Regions from separate parts of the Dietzia sp. JS16-p6b genome, predicted to be linked through region 2. Evidence: predicted binding sites of a transcription regulator. Region 2 holds the regulator's gene; the other holds the start of a gene.
The links. Region 2 encodes LexA, which represses DNA repair genes until DNA is damaged. Its sites were predicted from a motif close to CGAACANNTGTTCG; they were not measured.
Positions count from the first base shown of each region.

Region 1: CT688_RS11480 (HNH endonuclease signature motif containing protein) is a predicted target of LexA. The motif match lies at 3,321-3,334, and genes of this name have one in related genera.

Region 1 is NZ_CP024869.1:2,511,192-2,522,699, reverse strand. It holds gene CT688_RS11490 (DNA-formamidopyrimidine glycosylase family protein) at 13-888, shown strand; gene CT688_RS11485 (SDR family oxidoreductase) at 885-1,640, shown strand; gene CT688_RS11480 (HNH endonuclease signature motif containing protein) at 1,645-3,282, opposite strand; gene CT688_RS11475 (dihydrofolate reductase family protein) at 3,453-4,046, opposite strand; gene pgi (glucose-6-phosphate isomerase) at 4,112-5,758, opposite strand; gene CT688_RS11465 (DUF5701 family protein) at 5,864-6,604, shown strand; gene CT688_RS11460 (chorismate mutase) at 6,513-6,791, opposite strand; gene CT688_RS11455 (sodium:alanine symporter family protein) at 6,838-8,274, shown strand; gene CT688_RS11450 (UvrD-helicase domain-containing protein) at 8,315-10,789, shown strand; gene CT688_RS11445 (M23 family metallopeptidase) at 10,838-11,508, opposite strand, start outside.
Region 2 is NZ_CP024869.1:1,918,155-1,929,662, reverse strand. It holds gene CT688_RS08775 (malate synthase G) at 1-430, opposite strand, end outside; gene dapF (diaminopimelate epimerase) at 550-1,434, shown strand; gene hflX (GTPase HflX) at 1,491-2,939, shown strand; gene lexA (transcriptional repressor LexA) at 3,038-3,706, opposite strand; gene CT688_RS08755 (hypothetical protein) at 3,935-4,297, shown strand; gene nrdR (transcriptional regulator NrdR) at 4,412-4,870, shown strand; gene CT688_RS08745 (hypothetical protein) at 4,951-5,496, shown strand; gene hrpA (ATP-dependent RNA helicase HrpA) at 5,527-9,441, opposite strand; gene CT688_RS08735 (hypothetical protein) at 9,489-9,677, opposite strand; gene CT688_RS08730 (hypothetical protein) at 9,725-10,486, shown strand; gene CT688_RS08725 (TrkA family potassium uptake protein) at 10,543-11,202, opposite strand; gene CT688_RS08720 (TrkA family potassium uptake protein) at 11,294-11,508, opposite strand, start outside.

The DNA of each region.
Region 1 (11,508 bases), 590 kb from region 2:
GAGGGGTCGACGGTGCCAGAGGGTGATTCCGTTTACAGGGCGGCCAGGCGGGTCGACCGGGCGTTGGCCGGACGGACCCTCGACAAGTCCGAGCTGCGAGTTCCCCGATTCGCAGCGGTGGACCTGCGGGGCAGGGCCGTGGTCACCGCCCGGTCCCGCGGCAAGCACCTCTTCGTCGTCGTCGGCCCCGACGCGCAGGGTCGGGACCCGGTCACCCTGCACATCCACCTGAAGATGGAGGGCCGCATCCACATCCATCGTGCGGGAGAGCGGTGGCGGTTCCCCGCGCACACCGTCCGGCTGCTTCTGCGTGCGGGTGACGTCGAGGTGGTGGGTACCGAACTCGGAGTGCTGCGCGCACTGGACCCGTCCGAGGCCGATCGGGCGGTCGACCACCTCGGCCCCGATCTCCTGGGGCGGGACTGGGACCCGGACGCCAGCGTCGCGGAGGTGATCAGGCGAATCGGTGAGCGGCCCACCCGGACGATCGGGGAGGCACTGTTGGACCAGAGGAATCTCGCCGGGATCGGCACCGTCTACCGCGCCGAGCTCTGCTTTCTGCGAGGCCTCGACCCGAGAGAGCCCGTCGAGGCGGTGCCGGATCTGCGCGCGGTGGTGGTCCTCGCCCGGCGGATGCTCCTCGCCAATGCCGACCGCTCCGTCCGGGTCACGACCGGCGACACGCGCCGCGGGAGGGAGCTGTGGGTGTACGGGCGGGACGGCAAACCCTGCCGCAGGTGTGGGACCCAGGTGGAGACGTTCCGACTGGGTGGTCTCGCCGACCCCGATGAACCGAGCGATTCGCTCGATCGCATCGCCTACCGCTGCCCGTCGTGCCAACCGGGGCGTGCCACACTGGGGCCATCGCCAACGGAGGAGAACCTGTGACCGACCGCAACACGATTCTGATCACCGGAGCCAGCGCGGGTCTCGGCGAGGGTATGGCCCGTCGCTGGGCCGCGCAGGGCAAGAGCCTGGCGCTGTGCGCCCGCCGCCTCGACCGCCTCGAGGAGCTCCGCGCCGAGCTCGTGGCCGCCAACCCCTCGATCACGGTGGCGGTCCGCGAACTCGACGTGGCTGATGGCGACGCGGTGGAGCGGGTGTTCGGTGAGCTCGACGCGGAGCTCGGAGGCATCGACCGCTTTGTCCTCAACGCCGGACTCGGGAAGGGGGCGTCCATCGGCACCGGCAAGGCGCACGCCAATCGCGAGACCGCGATGGTCAACGTGATCGGCACCCTCAACCAGGCCGAGGCCGCGATGGAGCTCATGAACAAGAGGGGTGAGGGGCACCTGGTGTTCATCTCGTCCGTGAGCTCCCTGCGCGGTATGCCCAAGGCCCAGAACACCTACGGCGCCACCAAGGCGTTCGTGTCCTCGCTGGCGCAGGGCCTGCACGCCGAACTCGACAGCGCGGGCAGCCGCATCAAGGTCACCGACATCCTCCCCGGGTACATCCGCACCGACATCAACCGCTCGGTCAAGACCTCACTGATGACCGAATTCGACGAGGGCGTCGACGCGCTGGTCAGGACGATCGACGCCGAGCCCACTCGGGCACTCGTCCCCGCCAAGCCCTGGAAGGCGATCGGTCCCCTGTTGACACTCCTGCCGGAGAAGGTCAGCCGCAGGTTCGTCTGACCTGCTAGAAGGGCGGCGGGCTGAGGAGGTCGTCGAGTAGGGCCCGGACCTCGTGCTCGACCGTGCTGACCACGGGCGCGTTCCGCCGCCACCAGCGACCGTGGTCGCCAGAGCGGGTGTCCGCCGATCCATGTGCGCGGGCGCGCTCGGCGTTCAGGCGGAGCGCTCGGCGAGACCAATAAGTGGGCTCCGGCCGCGCTTCACCGCCTGTGGTGGTCGGGTCCGGGTTTCGCTGCTGTTGCCTATTCCAGGCCTGGGACTCCGCGCGGGCCTGCTCGCGGCGGTAGGCCCCGAGCGGCCCGGAGGGTCGGGTCGTCATGGTCGCCCCATCGGGGGTGACGACGGTGAGACCTCCCTCGGGCTCCAGGTTGTAGATCCAGTCGGAGAAGGTCTTGAACCGGTGGTGACGCCGACACAGACACATGAGGTTGTGCTCTTCGGTCGGCCCGCCCCGGGCGGGGTCGGCGTGGTCGAACGGTCGGACATGATCGATGTCACAATCATCGGCTGGAACCGCACACCCGGGGTGGCGGCAGGTTCCGTCGCGCAGCCTGATGCGGCGTGCCAACTCGGCTCCGGGCCGGTACTTGAGGCCGCGGCCGGCGTCGTCGGCGGCACCGATGCGGGGGTCGACCTTCTCGACGCTGGCACCGTCGCTGATGTTCAGCATGTCCAGCAGAGCCTGAAGCGCGGCCTCGCCCGTCCGGGTGAACTCCACCCGCACCCCGTCGCCGTCGGCACCGGGGTTGTCCGCGCCGGTGTTGCCGGGAGCGATCACGGTGACCTTGGGTCGCAGCGGCGACACGGGATGGTCCGAACTGCCGGGCTGCGGGCTGTCGCCACACACGAGTGACAGCAGCGCGTCCGCGCGGCGTTCGGCCTTGGAGTAGTAGTAGTCCGGGTCCGGCTGGCCGGTCCCCTCGGTGGCGGCTGCGGCGGCTTCGGCGGCGGCGTGTTCGGCAGCGCGCTGGTCGATCGCCTCGGCGAGGACCGCCGCCTCTTCGGTGGCAAGGATGGCCGACACGGTGGACATGCCGTCGGCGCCCTTGTTGATGCGCACTCCGCGGGCACGGCTGGCGTCCTCCTTGCGCCTGCGGATGCCGTCGGCGTCGTGTCGGGCGATGATCGCGTCCACCGCATCGCGAATCGCTCGCGCCCCGCGGCGTTCGCCGGCCTCGATCGCGGCCAGGTAGTCGTCGACGACGTCCTGTTGAACCTGCGGGAGGACCGAGGGATCGACGGTGGCCATCTGGCGGGCCAGCAGTTCGGCGGCGCGCTGGTCCAGGCGCCCTGAGGCCAGGGCTGCGAGGACGGCGGGGTAGCGCTGGTGCAGGTCCGCGGCGAAGGAGACCATCGATTCGGCCCGCAGGGTGGAGACGGCCATCGCTGCCACCACGTACCCGGTGGCCACATCGAACGGGTCGACCACCGCGTGGCCGGGCGGGGACTCCGGGCCGGCGCCCGAGTGGTCGCGGCGCAGGCACTCGAGCAGCAGGTCGTAGCAGGCCGACAATCGCCGGGCAGCGGCCCGGTTCTCCGCCTCCCAGCCGGCACGAACCGAGGTGGTCAACCTGGTCAGCGGATCGACTCCGGAGGAGCCGAGGGAAGCGCTGCCCGTGAACGGGTTCTCGTCGCCGTCCATACCGCACCCCCCGTCACCATCGAGTGTCCGACGCCTGTCGAATGTATGTTCGATACTACACACACAGGTTCGAATGTTCAAGGGGTGTGGACTGGTCATCGCCGAGACTCGGGCAGGCGAGAGCGCAGGCGTGCACGCAGGTCAGCGGTACGGCCCGGTAGGCGGCCCGGTCAGCGGGTGGGGAGCGCCTCGGGGCCCACCACGTCGAACAGCATCGCTGTGAACTGGCCCTGCGCCTCGAGCTGCCGGCGGCGAAGACGGAGCCGGCGGGGCAGCAGGGGACGCCCGGAACCGAGGACGACCGGACACTGGTGGATCCAGACCCGGTCGAGCAACCCCCGGTCGGCGAACTGGCCCGCGAGGTCGCCACCACCGACCACCCAGACATCCCCGCCGCCGGCGGCATCGACCAGGAGGGGGTGCAGATCGCCGACGTCACCGGCGACGAACTCGACTCCGTCGACGGGATCGAGATCGCGGTGGGTGACGACCCAGCTCGGCACGGAGTAGGGCCAGACGAACGGTCGGCCGTCCTTCGTGAGGTCGCGGCGCACCCACTCGAACGTGTTGACCCCGCAGACGAGTGAACCGACGCCGGAATAGAAGCGGTCGAAGTGGAGGGCGGGGAGCGCGGGGTCGGGCTCGGTCGGTGTGCCACCTGTGGGATCTGCCCCGCCGGAGGTCGCGAACAGCCAGGAGAGGCTCTCCTCGTCGTCGGCGATGTACCCGTCGAGGCTGGTGGCGGTGCAGTAGACGGTGCTCATGCGGGAATGATCGCACCGGGGTACGACACCCGGCTACGAGCCCTTCGTAGGCGAGGAGGGCCGACTCAGCGGCGACCGCGGGCCTCGCGGTAGATCTCCACGAGAGAATCCGTCGAGGAATCGAAACCGTCTCCCGGGTGCCTCTCGGCGGTCAGAGCCCGCAGGAGCTCGCCGGCCTGCGCCTTACCCAGCTCGACCCCCCACTGGTCGAAGGCGTTGATGCCCAGCACGGCGGCCTGGGTGAACACCACGTGTTCGTACAGCGCGATGAGCTGGCCGAGGACCCCGGGTGAGAGCGACGGGGCGAGGATCGTGGTGGACGGCCGGTTGCCGGGCATGACCTTGTGGGGCGCGAGCTCGGGGTCGACCCCCTCCGCGAGCACCTCCTCCTCGGTCTTGCCGAACGCCAGCACGCGGGACTGGGCGAAGAGGTTGGCCACGAGCATGTCGTGCATCGAGCCGGCGCCGTCCGCGGCGGGCAGGTCCGTCACCGGGCGGGCGATACCGATGAAGTCCACCGGGACGAGCTGGGTGCCCTGATGCAGGAGCTGGAAGAAGGCGTGCTGGCCGTTGGTGCCGGGCTCGCCCCAGTAGACCTCACCGGTGGGGTAGGAGACGTCGGAGCCGTCGAGCCGGACCGACTTGCCGAGGGACTCCATGGTGAGCTGCTGCAGGTAGGCGGGGAAGCGGAGAAGCCCTTGGGCGTAGGGAATCACGGCCTTGGACTGGGCTCCGAGGAAGCAGGTGTACCAGATGCCGAGCAGGGCCATGAGGACCGGCGCGTTGTGCTCGGGTGCCTCGGTCGCGAAGTGCAGGTCCATGGTGTGGAAGCCCTCGAGCAGCTCCACGAATGCCGCCGGTCCCACCGTGATCATCACCGACAGGCCGATCGCCGACGACACCGAGTACCGGCCCCCGACCCAGTCCCAGAACTCGAACATGTTCTCCGCCGCGATCCCGAAGTCGGCCACCTTCTCGGTGGCGGTAGACACCGCCACGAAGTGGGACGCGATCGCGTCCTGTGACCCGAGCGCCTCGACGAAGTGCCGGCGCGCGGCATGGGCGTTGGCCATGGTCTCCTGCGTGGTGAAGGTCTTGGAGGCCACAACCACGAGAGTGGTGGCGGGGTCGACCTCGGAGAGCACGTCCGAGAGGTCCGCAGGGTCCACGTTGGAGACATAGCGTGCGCGGACGCCCGCGGTCTGCAGGTGGCGCAGGGCCCTGTCGACCATCACGGGACCGAGGTCCGAGCCCCCGATGCCGATGTTGACCACGGTGTCGATCCGCGCCCCCGTGTGCCCCGTCCATTCGCCGGAGCGGACCCGCTCGGCGAAATCGGCCATCCGGGTGAGGACCCCGTGGACGTCGGCCACCACGTCCCGTCCGTCGACGACGAGCTCGGCGTCGGCGGGGAGACGGAGCGCGGTGTGGAGGACGGATCGGTCCTCGGTCGTGTTGATCCGGTCACCCCGGAACATCGCGGCCCGCTGCGCCGGCAGACGGGCGGCGTGGGCCAGCTCGGTCAGCGCGCTCATGACCTCGTCGGTGACCAGGTGCTTGGACAGATCGATGTGTAGGTCGCCCGCGGTGACCGTCATGCGGCGACCCCGCTCCGGGTCGGCGGCGAACAACTCGCGGAGGGTCACGCCACCGATCATCGGAACGAGGCCCTCGATGTCCGACCACTGCGGGGTCGTGCTGATGTCCGTCATAACCGCTCCTGCCCAGTCTCGCCGCCCGGGGGTCGCCCGCCGTCCGTATGCGAGGCTAGTCGGGAATACGGGGGCCGCGTTGTCCGTTCCACACACGTGACCCCCATGACTCCTCCGTCCGACTCCTCCGTCTCGGCCCAGGTGGAACGACTGGTCGAGCTGGGCGTGCCCGGGCTCGCCGGGATCACTGCCGGGCGGCTGCGGGAGCACGCCGCGTCACTCCCCGCCGACGTGGCCGTGGGAAGGCCGGTGCTGGCGGTCCACCCCTCGTTCGTTCCCACCGCTCAACTCGTGAGCCTGCTGCGACGTGAGGGCAGGGCCGGTTTCGTCGTGGTCGACATGTCCGACCTGGCCGAGTTCACACCGACCGACGACGTCCGGGTGCCGGACGCCCCGCTCTACCTGGTCGATGACGTGACACGTGACGACGACATGCTGGGCTGGACCCCGACCGACGCGCACGCCGAGTTCGCCCGGCGGGGGCGCACTCCGCTGACCATCTCCGAGGGGGTGAGCTGGCTGCTCCAACAGCCGGAGATGCTCGAACCCGGCAGGTGCTTCATGTGCATCGGGTCGCGCAGGCGCAAGGCCGACGGAGCGCTGGACGCCCGGACCCCGGCACTGTGGATCAGCGGGGGGACGGGCCGCGACGGTCGGGAGAGCAAGGGGGCCCCGAAGGTGGGCTGGTGCTGGGCGAACAACCACCACACGTGGTTGGGGTTCGCCTCCACCGCCGGACGCGTCGGTCCGGGTCTCAGCCCAGTCGCCCGCGACCCAGGCGCAGGAGCATCCCCGCGAGGGTCTGCCCCTCCTGGCCGAGGGAAGAGAAGCGCTCGTAGACCTTGAGTTCGCGGGTGTGGACCAGCTTGGTGCCGCCGGACTTCATCCGCGTGCGGCCGATGCGCTTGGATATCTCGCTGCGGCGGACTATCGCGTCCAGGATCTCTGCGTCCAACCGGTCGATCTCCAGACGGAGCTCCTGGATCTGGGCCTCGGACAACGGATCGTCCGTGCCGGCGGGGTCAGGGTTCATGTCGTAATCATCCCACTCTCTTCCGCTGGACCCTCAGGACAGTCTAATGTTGCCGCCCGTGGACAACTTGAACACGCTTCTCGCGGACATCGGATCCGTGATCTGGGGACCATTCGTCCTCATCCCGCTGCTGCTCGGCACCGGCCTGTTCCTCACGATCAGGCTGCGCGCGATCCAGTTCCGCAAACTGGGCCCCGCGCTCAACCTGGGGCTGCTCCGGCGCCGGGACGACGGCGGCGCGGGTGACATCAGCCAGTACCAGGCGTTGACCACCGCGCTCGCCGCGACGGTCGGCGTGGGCAACATCGTCGGTGTCGCGACGGCGATCTCCCTGGGCGGGCCCGGCGCGCTCTTCTGGATGTGGGTCACCGCCCTCGTGGGAATGGCCTCCAAGTATTCGGAGGCCTTCCTGGGGGTGCGGTACCGCGTGACCGACGCCCGTGGCGAGCAGTCCGGTGGTCCGCAGTACTACCTCCACCGGGGATTCGCCGATCTGTTCGGCCGGACCGGCGCCCGGGTGGGACTCGTCCTGTCTCTCGTCTTCGCGGTGTTCGCGGTCCTGGCGAGCTTCGGCATCGGAAACATGACGCAGGGCAACGCGGTGGCGGCCCAGCTCGACAACTCCTTCGGCATCCCCGTCGTGGCCTCCGGCGTGATCCTGTTCGTCCTCACCGGTGCGGTCCTTCTCGGCGGCATCAAGTCCATCGGCCGGGTCACGGCAGGGTTCGTCCCCCTGATGATCGTGCTGTACCTGCTCGGCGGGATGGTCGTCCTTGTGCTCAACGCCGACGCGATCCCCGGGGCGTTCGGGCAGATCTTCACCGAGGCCTTCACCGGCACGTCCGCGGTGGGTGGCTTCGCCGGTGCCGCGATCATGTACGCCATCCAGATGGGCGTGGCGCGGGGCATCTTCTCCAACGAGTCCGGTATGGGCTCCGCGGCCATCGCGGCCGCCGCGGCCAAGACCACCCACCCGACCCGTCAGGGCCTGGTGTCCATGACCCAGACCTTCATCGACACCATCATCGTCGTCACCTTCACCGGCCTGGTGATCGTCACCTCCGGGGTGTGGGAGCGGGGGAGTGACACGGCCGGCACCATGACCGCCGACGCGTTCGCCGAGGCGATGCCGTACGGCGACAAGCTCGTGGCGGTGGCGATCGCGTTCTTCGCCTTCTCGACGATCCTCGGCTGGTCGTACTACGGCGAGCGGTGTGTCGAGCGACTCGTGGGCGCCGGGGGGGTCATTCCCTACCGGATGGTCTTCACGTGCGTGGTGTTCGTGGGTGCGGTCGTCGAGCTCGAGGTTGTGTGGAACTTCGCCGACGTGATGAACGGCCTGATGGCCATCCCGAACCTCATCGGACTCCTGGTCCTCTCCGGTCTCATCGTCCGCGAGACGAAGCACTACCTGGACAACGATCCGACTCTGACGGCGACGGCAGCGCAGGTCGAGGAGTTCATGGGGGACCGCCCGCGCTGAGATCGGGCTGTCGGAGCGGGTGGGTAGATTGGACACCACGATGACCCACTCCGCCTCCGCTCCAGCCAGCGTTTCAGCTCCAGCCAGCCGCACCTCTGTCGATTCGCCCCTCCTCGACGGGCTCAACCCACAGCAGGTCGCCGCGGTCACGCACCGCGGCGGCCCGTTGTTGATCGTGGCCGGCGCGGGCTCGGGTAAGACCAGCGTGCTGACCAGGCGGATCGCCTACCTGCTGGCCGAGGGGGGCGCGCACCCGGGGCAGATCCTCGCCATCACGTTCACCAACAAGGCCGCCGCGGAGATGCGGGAGCGGGTCTCCGGCCTGGTGGGTTCCCACGCCGAGCGGATGTGGGTGGCCACGTTCCACTCGATCTGCGTGCGGATCCTGCGCGCCCAGTCCGCGCTCCTGGGTACCCGCAATTCCAACTTCACGATCTACGATTCGGACGATTCCCGTCGCCTGCTCGGCATGATCGCCAAGGAGCAGAACCTCGATATCAAGAAGTTCACGCCGCGGATGCTCGCCGCGGCCATCTCGAACCACAAGAACGAACTCCGTGAGCCGTCGGAGGCCATGGATCGTGCGATGGAGGACTCGGACCGGACCGGGCAGACGGTCGCGGCGGTGTTCACCGAGTACCAGGCGCGGCTACAGGCGGCCAACGCCTTCGACTTCGACGACCTGATCGGGGAGACCGTGGCACTGCTTCGGTCGCACCCGGAGGTGGCGGCCTACTACCGGCGCCGGTTCCGCCACGTCATGGTGGACGAGTACCAGGACACCAATCACGCCCAGTACATCCTCGTCCGCACTCTGGTCGGCGGGGCGGCGGGGACCGGTGACGACGCCGCGGCCGGGGTCGCACCGGCCGAACTCTGCGTGGTGGGAGACGCCGACCAGTCCATCTACGCCTTCCGCGGGGCCACCATCCGCAACATCGAGGACTTCGAGCACGACTACCCGGACGCCCGATCAATCCTGCTGGAACAGAACTACCGCTCGACCCAGACGATTCTCTCCGCCGCCAACGCCGTGATCTCCCGCAACCCGGGCCGGAGGGAGAAGAACCTCTGGACCGACGAGGGAACCGGCGAGTTGCTCGTGGGATACGTGGCGGACAATGAACACGACGAGGCGCGGTTCATCGCCGGGGAGATCGACCGGCTCGTGGACTCCGGGGTGGCCGGGTATTCCGACGTGGCGGTGTTCTACCGGACGAACAACTCCTCCCGTGTGATCGAGGACGTGTTCGTCCGCCTGGGACTGCCCTACAGGGTCGTCGGGGGCACCCGGTTCTACGAGCGCAAGGAGGTGCGCGACGTGGTCGCCTACCTCAAGGTGCTCGCCAACCCGGACGACACGGTGGCTCTGCGCCGCATCCTCAACACGCCGCGGCGGGGGATCGGCGACCGCGCGGAGGCCTGTGTGGTGGTCCACGCCGAACAGCGGGCCATCGGCTTCGGAGAAGCCCTGCGGGACGCCGCCGAGGGCAGGGTGGCGCTGCTGCCGACGCGATCGGCCAAGGCGATCGCGGGGTTCGTCTCGCTGCTCGATGAGCTGCGTGGGGGCATGGCCGGCTCAGACCACCCCGGAGGCGAGGATTCGGCCCCCGACGTCGGCGCCCTGGTCGAAGCCGTACTGGAGCGCACCGGGTACCGCGCCGAGTTGGAGGCCTCCAACGACCCGCAGGACGCGGCGCGGTTGGACAACCTCAACGAGCTGGTGGGTGTGGGCCGGGAGTTCTCCTCCGAGGCCGCGCTCCAGCGGTCTGCGCGGGAGCAGGGTTTCGGCGACCGCGAGGCCGATCTGGACGAGGGCCTCGCCGAGCCGGGTTCGCTGGCGGCCTTCCTCGAGCGGGTCTCGCTGGTGGCGGACGCCGACCAGATCCCCGATCAGGACCAGGGGCAGGTCACCCTCATGACCCTCCACACCGCCAAGGGCCTCGAGTTCCCGGTGGTGTTCCTCGTCGGGATGGAGGACGGCCTGTTCCCGCACATGCGTGCTCTCGGGGATCCGGCGGAGCTGTCCGAGGAGCGGCGGTTGGCATACGTGGGCATCACCCGCGCCCGCACGCGTCTCTACCTGACCCGCGCGATGATGCGTTCGTCGTGGGGCCAGCCCATGACCAATCCCGGGTCTCGCTTCCTCGAGGAGATCCCCTCCGAGGCGATCGAGTGGCAACGCGAGGAACCGGTCGGCGGTGGAGGGTTCGGCGATTCCGACTCGTACGCGCCGCGACGCCGATTCGGTGGTGGCGGTGCAGGGGGTGGCTACGGTTCCGGTGGCGGGTTCGGCTCCGGTGGCGGACGCTCGTCCGGGATCCCCAGGGCGAAGTCCTCCGCGCCCACCCTGGAATTGGCGCCGGGGGATCGGGTGACGCACGACAAGTACGGGCTCGGCAAGGTGCTCACGTGCGATGGGAGCGGTCCGCGTGCGACGGCGACGATCGACTTCGGCGCGTCGGGGACGGTGCGACTGATGCTGATCGGGGGAGTCCCGATGCAGAAGCTCTAGTGGGGGACCTGCCGGGGGCCGGCTGCCCCGAGGTCAACTGCCCCGGGGTCAGCTGCCGAAGGGGATGGAGCTCGAACCCTCCACGCTTCCTGCGCCCGCGAGGTAGATGCCGTGCTGGGCCAACCAGATGACGGGGTCGACGTGCTGGGACCCGTTGTTGAGCAGCACCTCGAAATGCAGGTGGGAGCCCGTCGAGAAGCCCATGTTGCCCATGCCGGCGATCCGCTGACCGGCGTAGACGCGCTCCCCCTCACGGACGTCGAGTGACTCCATGTGTCCGTAGACGGTCATCGTGCCGTCGTCGGACATGATCCGGATCCAGTTCCCGAACCCTTGAGCGGGGCCGGAATCGATCACCACGCCGTCGGTGGCCGCGAGGATCGGCGTGCCGTTGGAGTTGGCGATGTCGATCCCCGCGTGCATCGCGCCCCACCGCATGCCGAAACCCGAGGTGAAGGTTCCCTCGGCGGGAAGAGCCACCTTCGGACGCCGGGCCTGCTCTTCGGCGATCTCACGCTGGGTGTTGATCTCCGTGCCGGCGTAGAGCATGGCCGACTGCGCGTTCTCGGCTGCCGAGTCGAGGGCCGAGACGACCACGGGCTCGGGGAGGGAGGGTGTCGCGGGAGTGGAGGATGACGGAGCGTCGGGCGCGCCGGTCGCCGGGGCAGCCTCGCCGTTGGCGAGGAGGGCGATGTCGCCCGCCTCGGCAGAGTGGGTGC
Region 2 (11,508 bases):
TGCCGTAGAGCGCGTCGTAGAGCGATCCCCACCGGGCGTTGCCGGCGTTGATCGCGAAGCGGGCGTTCATGACCGGGACGACGAGCTGGGGTCCGGCGACGGTCGCGATCTCCGCGTCGACGTTCTCCGTGGTGACGGAGACGGAATCCGGCTCGGGCACCAGGTAGCCGATGTCCCGCAGGAACTGCGTGTACGCGCGCTGGTCGATCGGGGCAGGGTTCTCGTGATGCCAGGCGTCGATCTTGGACTGCAACGCGTCGCGGGTCTCGAGCAGTTCACGGTTGCGGGGGGCCAGATCCGTGAAGATCTCGGAGGCACCCGCCCAGAACGCGTCGGGATCGACCCCGGTGCCGGGGATCGCCTCGGTGTTGACGAAGTCGTAGAGGACCTCGTCGACCTGAATACCGCCGACAGTGATGCGTTCGGACATCGATGCTCTCCTCACATAGGGACCGTTCCTGCAGACGACTCTAGTGCTCACGAGCCCTGTGATCATCCGACTTTTCCGCAGGGTGGAACGGGGTGCCGGGGTCGCTAGACTCGGATGCCATGACCTCCACGCCTGTGACCGCACCGTCCGAGGGACTGTCCTTCATCAAGGGTCACGGAACTCTCAACGACTTCGTGATCCTGCCCGACGACCGGGCGGAACTGGGGCTCGACGAGGACCTGGTGAGGGCGTTGTGCGACAGGCGGGGCGGACTCGGCGCGGACGGGGTACTCCGGATCGCCACGGCCGGTGCCCTGGTCGACCGGGGCGTCCTCCCCGCTCTGCCGGACGGCGTCGATGCCGTGGACTGGTTCATGGACTACCGGAATGCGGACGGTTCGATCGCGGAGATGTGCGGCAACGGCGTGAGGGTGTTCGCCCACGCCCTCGTCGCGACCGGCCGTGCCGGGGTCGGCCGGATCGCCGTCGGCACCCGGTCCGGTCCCCGTCCCGCCGACATCCTCCACCACGACCACACCCACGCCGTGGTCCGTGTGGACATGGGTGAACCCGTGCTCCTCGGGGTGTCCTCGGCGGAACTCGCCGGACGCGTGTACGCGGGCCTCGCCGTGGACATGGGCAACCCGCACCTCGCGTGCGTGGTCCCGGGTCTGGGGGCCGCGGGGTTACGCGACCTACCGGTGCACGAGGCGCCGGTCTACGACACCGCGTTCTTCGGCGAGGGGGTCAACGTGGAGTTCGCCACCCCGCTGGTGGACGGACGGGTGTCGATGCGCGTCCATGAGCGGGGATCGGGGGAGACGATGTCCTGCGGCACCGGCATCGTCGCCACCGCCGTCGCGGCTCTGGCCGACGCCGGAGAGGCCACGGGCGAGGTCCTGGTCTCCGTCCCCGGGGGCGAGGTCGGGGTGACCCTGACCGGTTCCGGTTCGACCCTCACCGGACCGTCCGAGCTCGTCGCGCACGGGTGGTACACAGGGTGACGCCCGGCTCCGTTCGCGGAGGCGTCGTGGACGCATCTGTGAGATGATGCTCGTGGATGACTATCGATGACGCCGCCCCTGACCGGGCCACACGAGACCATGACCCTTCGGTCGGAGACTTCCAGCTCGAGGAGCGCTCGTCGCTGCGCCGAGTCGTCGGCCTGTCGACCGAGCTCCAGGATGTCAACGACGCGGAGTACCGCAAGCTCCGTCTGGAGCGTGTCGTCCTGGTCGGGGTCTGGACCGAGGGCACGTCAGCGCAGGCGGAGGCCGCCATGGCCGAGCTGGCCCAGCTCGCCGAGACCGCGGGCTCGGAGGTCTGCGATGCGTTGATCCAGCGGCGCGACAAGCCGGACCCCGCCACCTACATCGGTTCCGGTAAGGCCAGGACCCTCAAGGACGTCATCGCCGCGACGGGCGCGGACACGGTGATCTGCGACGGTGAACTGACACCCGGCCAGCTCATCGCCCTCGAGAAGGTGGTCAACGTCAAGGTGATCGACCGCACCGCCTTGATCCTCGACATCTTCGCCCAGCACGCCACCAGTCGTGAGGGCAAGGCCCAGGTCTCGCTTGCGCAGATGGAGTACATGCTCCCGCGGCTGCGCGGCTGGGGCGAGGCGCTCTCCCGGCAGGCCGGCGGCAGGGCGGGGAGCAACGGTGGCGTCGGGCTCCGTGGCCCCGGTGAGACGAAGATCGAGACCGACCGCCGTCGGATCAGGGAGCGCACCGCCAGACTCCGCCGGGAGATCAAGGGCATGAAGCAGGCGCGCGACACCAAGCGTCATCGACGGCGCGCGACCCCGGTGCCGTCGATCGCCATCGCCGGGTACACCAACGCCGGCAAGTCGAGTCTGCTCAACCGACTGACGGGCGCGGGAGTGCTGGTCCAGAACGCACTGTTCGCGACCCTGGACCCGACGACCCGGCGCGCCGAGCTCCCCGATGGGCGAGTGGTGGTCTTCACCGACACCGTCGGATTCGTCCGGCACCTCCCGACGCAGCTCGTCGAGGCGTTCCGGTCGACGTTGGAAGAGGTCGTCGATTCCGAGCTCCTCCTGCACGTGGTGGACGGATCTGACACGTTCCCGTTGCGCCAGATCGACGCCGTCCGGACAGTCATCAACGACGTCGTGGAGGAGCAGCACGCCGAGAGGCCCCGCGAACTCGTGGTGATCAACAAGATCGATGTGGCCGACCCCGTCGTGCTGACGGAGCTGCACCACGCGCTACCGGACGCGGTGTTCGTGTCGGCGGCGACGGGTCAGGGTGTCGACGAACTCCTCGAGAGGATCATGGGGGTGGTCGCCTCGGGGGACACGCGGGTCACGCTCGAGATCCCCTTCACGAGGGGAGACGTGGTCTCCCGTGTCCACGCGGAGGGCGCTGTGGTCGCCGAGGATCACACGAAGGACGGAACCCGGATAGAGGTTCGACTCCCCGCCTCAGTGGCGGGAGAACTCGACGAGTATCGCGTCCCCGACCGGCGTGACGGGGTCGCCTGACCAGAGCGCCGTGAGGGTCCGATCTGCCCTGACGCACGTCGCGATCGTGGTTCCCGCCTCGGCCGGGTGAGGTCAGGCGACGCACCATCGGCACAGGCTCAGAGCTTGCGGAAGACGGTCACGACCTTCCCGAGGATCGTCGCGTGCTCTCCGGGGATGGGACGGAACGAGGGGTTGTGGGGCAGGAGCCAGACCCCGGTCGAATCCCTGCGGAACGTCTTGACCGTGGCCTCGCCGTCGATCATCGCCGCCACGATCTCGCCGTTGTCGGCGACATTCTGCCGACGGACCACCACATAGTCGCCGTCACAGATCGCGGCGTCGATCATCGATTCGCCAACAACCCTGAGCATGAACAGGTCTCCTGATCCCACCAGGTCGGAGGGCAGGGGGAATACCTCCTCCACAGCCTGCTCGGCGAGGATCGGACCGCCGGCCGCGATCCGCCCCAGGACCGGGACGTAGACCGGTTCGACGGCTCCGCCGGGCCGTACGTCCTCCTGCGCGGGTGCACGTCGCCCCCGCGATCGCTGACCGGGGACGCCGTGGACGTCGACCGCCCGCGGCTTGTGGGGGTCGCGGGTCAGGAAGCCCTTCTTCTCCAGGGTCCGCAGCTGATGGGCCACGGAGGAGGTGGACTGTAGGCCGACCGCATCACCGATCTCCCGGATGCTCGGCGGATAACCCCTCTCCTTGACGGTGTCGTGGATGTGCAACAGCACGCTCTTCTGGCGTGTCGTCAGGGCCTCGAAGTCTGGTTTGGGCATGCGGCGGTCCCTTCAGCGAATGGGTGTTCGACGTCTCTTTCTGTGTACACCCTACGTCGGACCGGGCGGGGGCGCCACACAGGTGTTCGAAGAATTCGCGCGCAGGTGTCGACTCTGTCGGACCCGCGTGATACAACTCTAGGCACGTTCGGGTTCGAACAGATGTGCACAAGTAGTCACACGAGTGTGCGAATCCGGTTCGCACGGAGTATCGAGTGGGGAGTGGTCATGACCGTCCTGGAAATGCAGCAACGATCGCGTCCGTCCATCCCGTGGACGGAGGTGTGTGCGACCGCGCACGACCGGTTCGATTCACCCAGGGAGGGGACGCGCGTCCCTGCCGAGGTCCCGTCCGTCACCCGCACCCTCGACCGTGGCCGGAAGGTGCCCACGCGGTCGGTGGCACCCGGTCGCCGGGTGAGCGTGCGGACGGCGTCCACGGGTCAGGTCAGGGCGTGCGGGGTGGAGGCGAGACCGGCTGCACCGGTGGTGGACGACGTGCCGACCTGGGCGCTGGTGGTCGGCGGCATCGTCTTCGGAATCCTGATGCTGTTGGCGTTGGCCCTCGTGGGCGGGCCCGCCTACGCGTGACCCACGGCATCGCCTTCTAGAATGGTCCCGGGACGGCGGCCCGTCGCCCTCGCACCGCTGTCGGCTCCGGCCGGTGGACCGGTTCGAACCAGGTCGACGAATGGCGAAGCTGGAATGTACTGCCCCATATGTCACCACGAGGACTCTCGGGTGATCGATTCGCGGTCGGTCGACGAGGGGCAGGCGATACGGCGTCGACGCGAGTGCCCCGAATGCGGACACCGGTTCACCACCCTTGAGACACCGCTGTTGACCGTCCTCAAACGCAACGGCGTGACGGAACGTTTCAGTCGGGACAAAGTGGTCCGCGGCGTGCGCCGCGCCTGCCAGGGGAGGTCGGTCGACGAGGACGCGCTCCGGCGGCTCGCTCAGCAGGTCGAGGATGCGGTCAGGGCCGGCGGGGCGTCCGAGGTTCCCGCTCATGAGATCGGACTGGCCATCCTGGGACCTCTCCAGGATCTCGACGAGGTCGCCTATCTGCGCTTCGCCTCCGTGTACAAGCAGTTCAGTTCCGCAGCAGACTTCGAGCGCGAGATCATCGCACTCAGAGAGCGCCACGCCGCTCACCGGTGAGCGAGGGTTCTTCGTCGTAGCGACGAGCGCGGGCCCGCCGCGCTGAGCCCCGTTCCGCGGCAGTGATCTACTCTCAGACCATGCTCCGGGTGGTTGCGAGCGCGTCACTGTTGGTGCCGTTCGTCGTGAGCGCCTGGCTGGTCATCGGGCCTCACCACCCGGTATTCCCGTGGGCGTTCTCGGCCGGTGTCCTCGGGATCCTGGGCGTTATGGGCCCCGTGCCCGAAGCGATGATCCCGAGGTGGGTGACCGCTACAACGCAGCGGACGATTCACCGCGCCCGCTTGTTCGGTATCCCCTCCGTACTCCGTGCGCTGGATCGGGTCGGATGGAATCGCGCTCTCGGGCGACGCGTCAACTCGTGCCATGGTCGGACTGGGCTGGTGGAGATTCGCGCCAGGGCCACGCAGAGCCTGGTCGCCCACGGGGTGGGCGCGGGGATCCACGCCGCGGTGGCCATCCCACTCGTGTTCGCCGGCGCCTGGCGGAGCGCGGTGATCGTGGTGGTACTCGGCATCGGCGTGCACCTTGTGCCCGTCGCGATGCAACGGTACGTGCTGGCGAGGGTGGATCGGGTGGACCGAGTGATTCAGGCCCGCGGGGCTGGGCGAACCCCGGATTCGTGAGCGAGAGGTAGCGAGGCGGGCGTCGTGGGCTCACCTCCCGGTCCGGCGGGAGAGAGCGGCGGTCACCGCCTTCTCGATCCTCTCGGCGGAGACAGGGCGCGAGGTGCCCAGGGACTGTGCGAAGAGTCCGACGCGATACTCCGCCAGCATCCATCGCAGATCCCGGGACGTCCTCGCCCCACCCGGTCGCCCGCGCAGTGCCGCCGTCGCCTGTGCCACGGTCGCCTCCGACTCCTTGAGCCGTGCGGTGAGCTCCCGATACCTCGCCGGTGACTTCTCCGCCAGGTCGAGCCTGAGGTCGATCGCTCTCACATGACGCTCCAGTTGCGGCAGGACCTCGACGGGGTGACGCGCGAGGAATCCCTTGCCCACGAGGAAGTCCAGCGCGGGTCGGACGTCGTCTGCGACGTCACGCGGGGCCTGCTCCAACCGCGCCGTCACCGATCGCGCGGCGACCAGCGCCGGGAGAGCGGCGGTGATCGACGCCGAGACGGCGCCCGGCGCTTCGGCCCTGGCCCGCGCACGCAGCTCCTCGAACTCCTGCACGGTGAGTACCGGCACCCCCTGACGTGTGGCGAGCATCCGTCCACACGCGGCCAGGGCCGCGTCGGAGACCAGTCCGTCGGCACCGCCGTGGGGATACTGGGTGAGCGCGAGGCGCTGCTCCACCGGACGGCCCCGGAGTATCGCCGCCGCGGTGATCACATCCTTCGAGATCATCGTCAACACGGCCGCGGCCTGAGCGGCCCTCCTCTCCTCCTCGGTGGCGCACGCGATCCGGTGGAGGCCGTCCGGGCGCACCTGCAGCGCCGGATAGACCGTGACCTCGACACCGTCGACCGTCCCGCTGATCGAGGTCTCCAGGTCCCCGATCGTGTCCGCGGTCCAGGCCCGATGGGGCCCGTCGTCGGGGACGAGTCGCGAGTTGAGCGTGGCTCGGACCTTCTCCACCAGGCGGCTGCGCAGGGCGGCGAGATCGGTACCCGAGGCCACCACCTCGTCGCCGTCGACGACCTCGAAGCGCATGCGCAGATGGCCGGGGAGGTGTTCCGGATGGAATTCGCGGGGATCGACGGTCGTCCCGATCCTGGCCGAGAGCGCCCCGGCGAGAGCCACCGGGAGAGGAGCCGAGCGCGGGGTGAGATCTCCGGCCAGCAGCTGTGCGTATTCGGCGGGAGGGGAGCACAGACGCCGTAGGTACTTGGGCAGAGTTCGCAGCATCTCGGTGTACAACTCCTCCCGAAGGCCGGGGACCAGCCACTCGAAACCGGAGGCCGCGACCGAGGACAATTGGGGGAGAGGGATCCGCACGGTGATGCCATCGGAGTCGACACCAGGGTCGAACGCGTACCTGAGCTCGAAATCCCGCTCACCCTGCTTCCAGATCGGCGGGAACTCGGAGGCGGCCGGAGCGGTGTCCGAGGTGCGGATCCGCTCGGGCGTCAGTCGTAGACGGTCCGGATCCTTGCGGCCCTGCTTCTTCCACCACGACTCCAGGTGGCGCCCGGAGGTGATGTCGGTGGGGAGTCGCTCGAGGTAGAACTCGACCACCGCGTCGTCATCGATGACCAGGCCCCGGCGCCTGCTCCGGGTCTCCAGTTCGCGCGCCTGCTCCACCGCCGCGGCGTTCTCGGTGATCACCGGGATGCGGGTTGACCACCGGCCCTCCACGATGCCGTGCCGGACCAGCATCTCCCGGGCGAGCGGTGCATCGACCCGGGACAGGAGGATGCGGCGCGATTCGACGACGGGCAGACCCAGGAGGAGAACCTTCTCGTAGGCCATCGCGGCGCCCTGGGCGTCGGACCAGTACGGCTCGGAGTACTGGGACCGGACCAGGTGAGCCCCGAGGGTTTCGATCCACGCCGGGTCGATGCGCGCGACATCACGGGCCCACAGCCTGGACGTCTCCACCAGCTCGGAGGCCATGACCCAGCGCGGTGGTCTGCGGGCGAGATCGGAACCGGGGAACACCTGGAAGCGGATGCCGCGGGTGCCGCGGAACTCCCTGGTGTCCTCGTCTTTCATCCCGACGTTGGTAAGCAGGCCGGACAGGATCGCCTTGTGGAGGTCGTCCTCGGCGGCGTGGCCGGACGGCGGATGCCAACCCCGGTCCCGGCACATGCTGGTCAACTGGGCGGTGAGGTCTTGCCATTCCCGGATCCGCAACCAGTGCAGATACTCGGCCTTGCACATCTTGCGGAACGCGCTGCCAGAGAGTTCGCGGCGCTGTTCCGTGAGGTAGCGCCACAGGTTGAGGTAACCCAGGAAGTCCGAGGACTTGTCGGCGAACCGACGGTGGAACTGGTCCGCCTTATCTCGGTCCTCGGCGGGTCGCTCCCGCACGTCCTGAACCGTCAGCGCCGCCACCACCACCAGGACGTCCCCCAGCGCGCGGTTGCGGTGGCCCTCCACCACCATCCGCGCCAGACGGGGATCGAGGGGGAGGGACGCCATGTCGCGACCCACCCTCGTCAGGTGCGGGCGCCCGTCGTCGTCGATCCGGAGCGCACCGAGTTCGGTGAGCAGCGTCATCCCGTCCCGGACGGCCTTGCGGTCGGGTGGTTCGACGAACGGGAAATCGTCCACGGCGCCCAGGTCGAGATCGGCCATCGACAGGATGACCGACGCCAGATTGGTGCGCAGGATCTCCGGGTCGGTGAACTGCGGCCGGGAGTCGAAGTCATCCTCCGAGTACAGGCGGATGCAGATTCCGTCGGCGACGCGGCCACAACGGCCGGCGCGCTGCGCGGCGGAGGCCTGTGAGATGGGTTCGATCGGCAGTCGCTGGACCTTGGTGCGTGTCGAATAGCGGGAGATCCGCGCGAGGCCGGTGTCCACGACGTAGCGGATTCCCGGAACCGTCACCGAGGTCTCCGCGATGTTGGTCGACAGGACGACGCGCCGGGTCGAGTGCTGACGGAACGCCCGTTGCTGCTCGGCGGCGGTGAGCCGGGCGAAGAGAGGGAAGATCTCCGTTGCCTTGAACCTCCGGCCCCGGAGCACCTCCTCGGCGTCGCGGATCTCGCGCTCGCCGGACAGAAACACGAGGACGTCGCCATCCCCTTCGGCGAGGAGTTCGCCCACGGCGTCGGCGAGCGCGTCCAGGGGATCCAGGTCGACGGTGCGGTCCGCGTGGTCGACCCGGAGCGGCCGGTACCGGATCTCCACCGGGAACGTGCGACCGGAGACCTCGATGACAGGGGCGGGCCGGCCCGCCGCATCCGCGAAGTGGCGCGCGAAGCGGTCCGGGTCGATCGTGGCGGAGGTGATGATGACCTTGAGGTCCGGTCGGCGGGGCAGGATCTGCCGGAGGTAGCCCACCAGGAAGTCGATGTTGAGACTGCGCTCGTGCGCCTCGTCGATGATGATCGTGTCGTAGGCGCGCAGCAGCCGGTCCCTCCGGATCTCGGCGAGCAGAATGCCGTCGGTCATGAGTTTGACGGCCGTGTCGGCGCCGGTGCGGTCGTCGAATCGCACGGCGGAACCGACCAGGTGGCCGGGCTCCGCTCCGAGCTCCTGGGCGATGCGTTCGGCGACCGTCCGGGCCGCCAGACGGCGGGGCTGGGTGTGTCCGATCATCCCACGCACGCCTCGGCCGAGTTCCAGACAGATCTTGGGGATCTGGGTGGTCTTGCCGGACCCGGTCTCCCCGGCGATCACCACGACCTGGTGGTCGCGGATCGCCGCCGCGATCTCGTCCTTGCGGGCGCTGACCGGGAGGTGCTCGGGGTACTCCGGTGTCGGGATCGACCCGGCGCGCCGCCGCAGTCGTTCGGCGGCGTCGTCGATCCTCCTGCCCAGGTCGGCCACCTGGTCCGCGCGCGCCTTCCGGATCCTCGACCGGAGCCGGTGGGCGTCGAGGATGCCGACGTCATCGAGTCGGACGAGCAGATCGTGCCGGGCCCGGCGCAGGTCGGGGGCGGGCTCGGAGGACGTCGTCATGGTGTACACCAGCGTATCGCCAACCGGTGACCCCACCGATCCGGGTGTCAGCCCGATGAGCCGTCCCGGCGCGACTGGAGGCGGGTGTAGCGCTGGTGGAGTCGCTCCCGGATCTCGTCGGGCTCGTAGGCCTGCCGCCGGCGTTCGGTCCGCGCGGCGAGGATGCCTGTGGCCGCCACGCCGACCACTCCGGCGGCGCCGACCACCTTGAACCACTGCCGTCCGCGGGGTGCCATGGTCCAAGGGTAGGTCCTACGGCCGCGTCACCTGGCAGGATCGCGGCATGAGCCTCGACACCGTCCCGCTCGCCGCCGCAGCCCACCGCACCCGGACCGGGGACCTCTGGCTCTTCCATGGGCGCACGACCGCCGACAGGCTCATTCAGACCCTGACCAACTCCCCCGTGAACCACGTGGGGGTGGCGGTGGTTCTCGACGATCTACCGCCGCTCCTCTGGCACGCCGAGATGGGTCGCGCGCTGACGGACGTCTGGACGGGTCGCAGGCAACGCGGCGTCCAACTGCACGATCTCGAGGCGGCGGTGCGTCAGTGGACCGGGCCGTACGGACAACGTGCATGGTTCCGGCAGATCAGCCCGGAGACCGGTGAGGCGCAGGAGGACGCGGTACTGGAGACGATCGCCCGCCTGAACGGTGTGTCGTTCCCCTCCGCGGGGCGCCTGACCGCCCGGTGGGCCCGGGGTCGGTGGGCAGCTCGGGGACGGCGCCGATCCGTCCGCGACGCCGGCACGGGGCCCGGGTCCGGAGGGGACGGTGAGGCCGTTGCCCGGGGGAGGCGGGGCATCGGTCTCCCGTGGCGCAGAACCGTCGACACCGGGCCGGTACTGCGCATGGAGGCCGCCTATTGCGCCGAGGTCGTCGGGATGACACTCGAGGCGATGGGCGTCCTGCTGCCGGCCGGTGATGCCAGTTGGTACGACCCCGGACGGTTCTGGAGCGGAGACGCACTGCCCCTCGCGCCGGGGTGGGACTACGGGCGGGAGGTCGCGGTCACCGTTCCCGCAGACGCGGACCGCGGGTACTGACCAGCGCGCTCGGACGCAGCTGCCTGGCGGGACGCTCGAGCGGGAGTCAACGGGTGTCAGCCGCCGAGGATCGCGATGCTCAGATCCTCCTCGGCCGTCTCGGGGGCCACGACGAGCAGTTCGTCACCGGGCTCGAACGGGACGTCGGGTTCGGGAGTGATCACCCTGCCTCCCCGGAGGACGGCCACCAGCGCCGCGTCGCGGGGGAGCCGGACGCGGGAGACGGGCCTGCCCGCGAGGGGGGTCTGGTCCGGCAGCGTCACGCTCACCAGGTTGACACCGCCGCGACGCAGGGTCATCAGCCGCACGACGTCACCGACGGCGACGGCCTCCTCGACCACCGAAACCATGAGCCGGGGCGTCGAGACGGCCACGTCGACCCCCCAGCGGTCGTCGAACAGCCACTCGTTCCGCGGGTCGTTGACGCGGGCGACCACCCGGGGCACGGCGAACTCCGTCTTGGCCAGCAGGCTCACGACCAGGTTCACCTTGTCGTCGCCGGTGGCAGCGACCACCACGTCGGACTCCTCGGCCCGGAGCCGTTCGAGGAAGCTGAGCTCGCACGCGTCCCCCACGAGTTGCCGGGCACCGGTGACCGAGTCGCGGTCGAACACGGCCGGGCGTCGGTCGACGAGCGTCACGTGGTGGTCATTGGCCAGGAGCTCGCGGGCGATGGATCGCCCCACCACGCCTGCGCCGGCCACCAGCACCCGCATGGTGGAGGCATGGAACGTGCGGGTGGAGGCGCGGTCCAACAGGCCCGCGCCGTCCGCGTAGTCGGGGACCGGGTCTCCGCCGACGGGCCGGTCAGTCATCAGTTGGTCCTCGCTTCACGATGTCGTCGAGATCGTCCACCACGGCGGAGGGCACGGCCAGGTGGATCAGGTCCTCCGCCTGCGCGAGAGTGCCGCCATCGGGGACCCGGCATTCGCCGAAACGGGTGAGGGCGACCGCGGTGCCACCGACGGTCCCGGCCAGGGAGGCGAGGGTGGCCCCGACCCACACCGGGGGAGGGACCACCG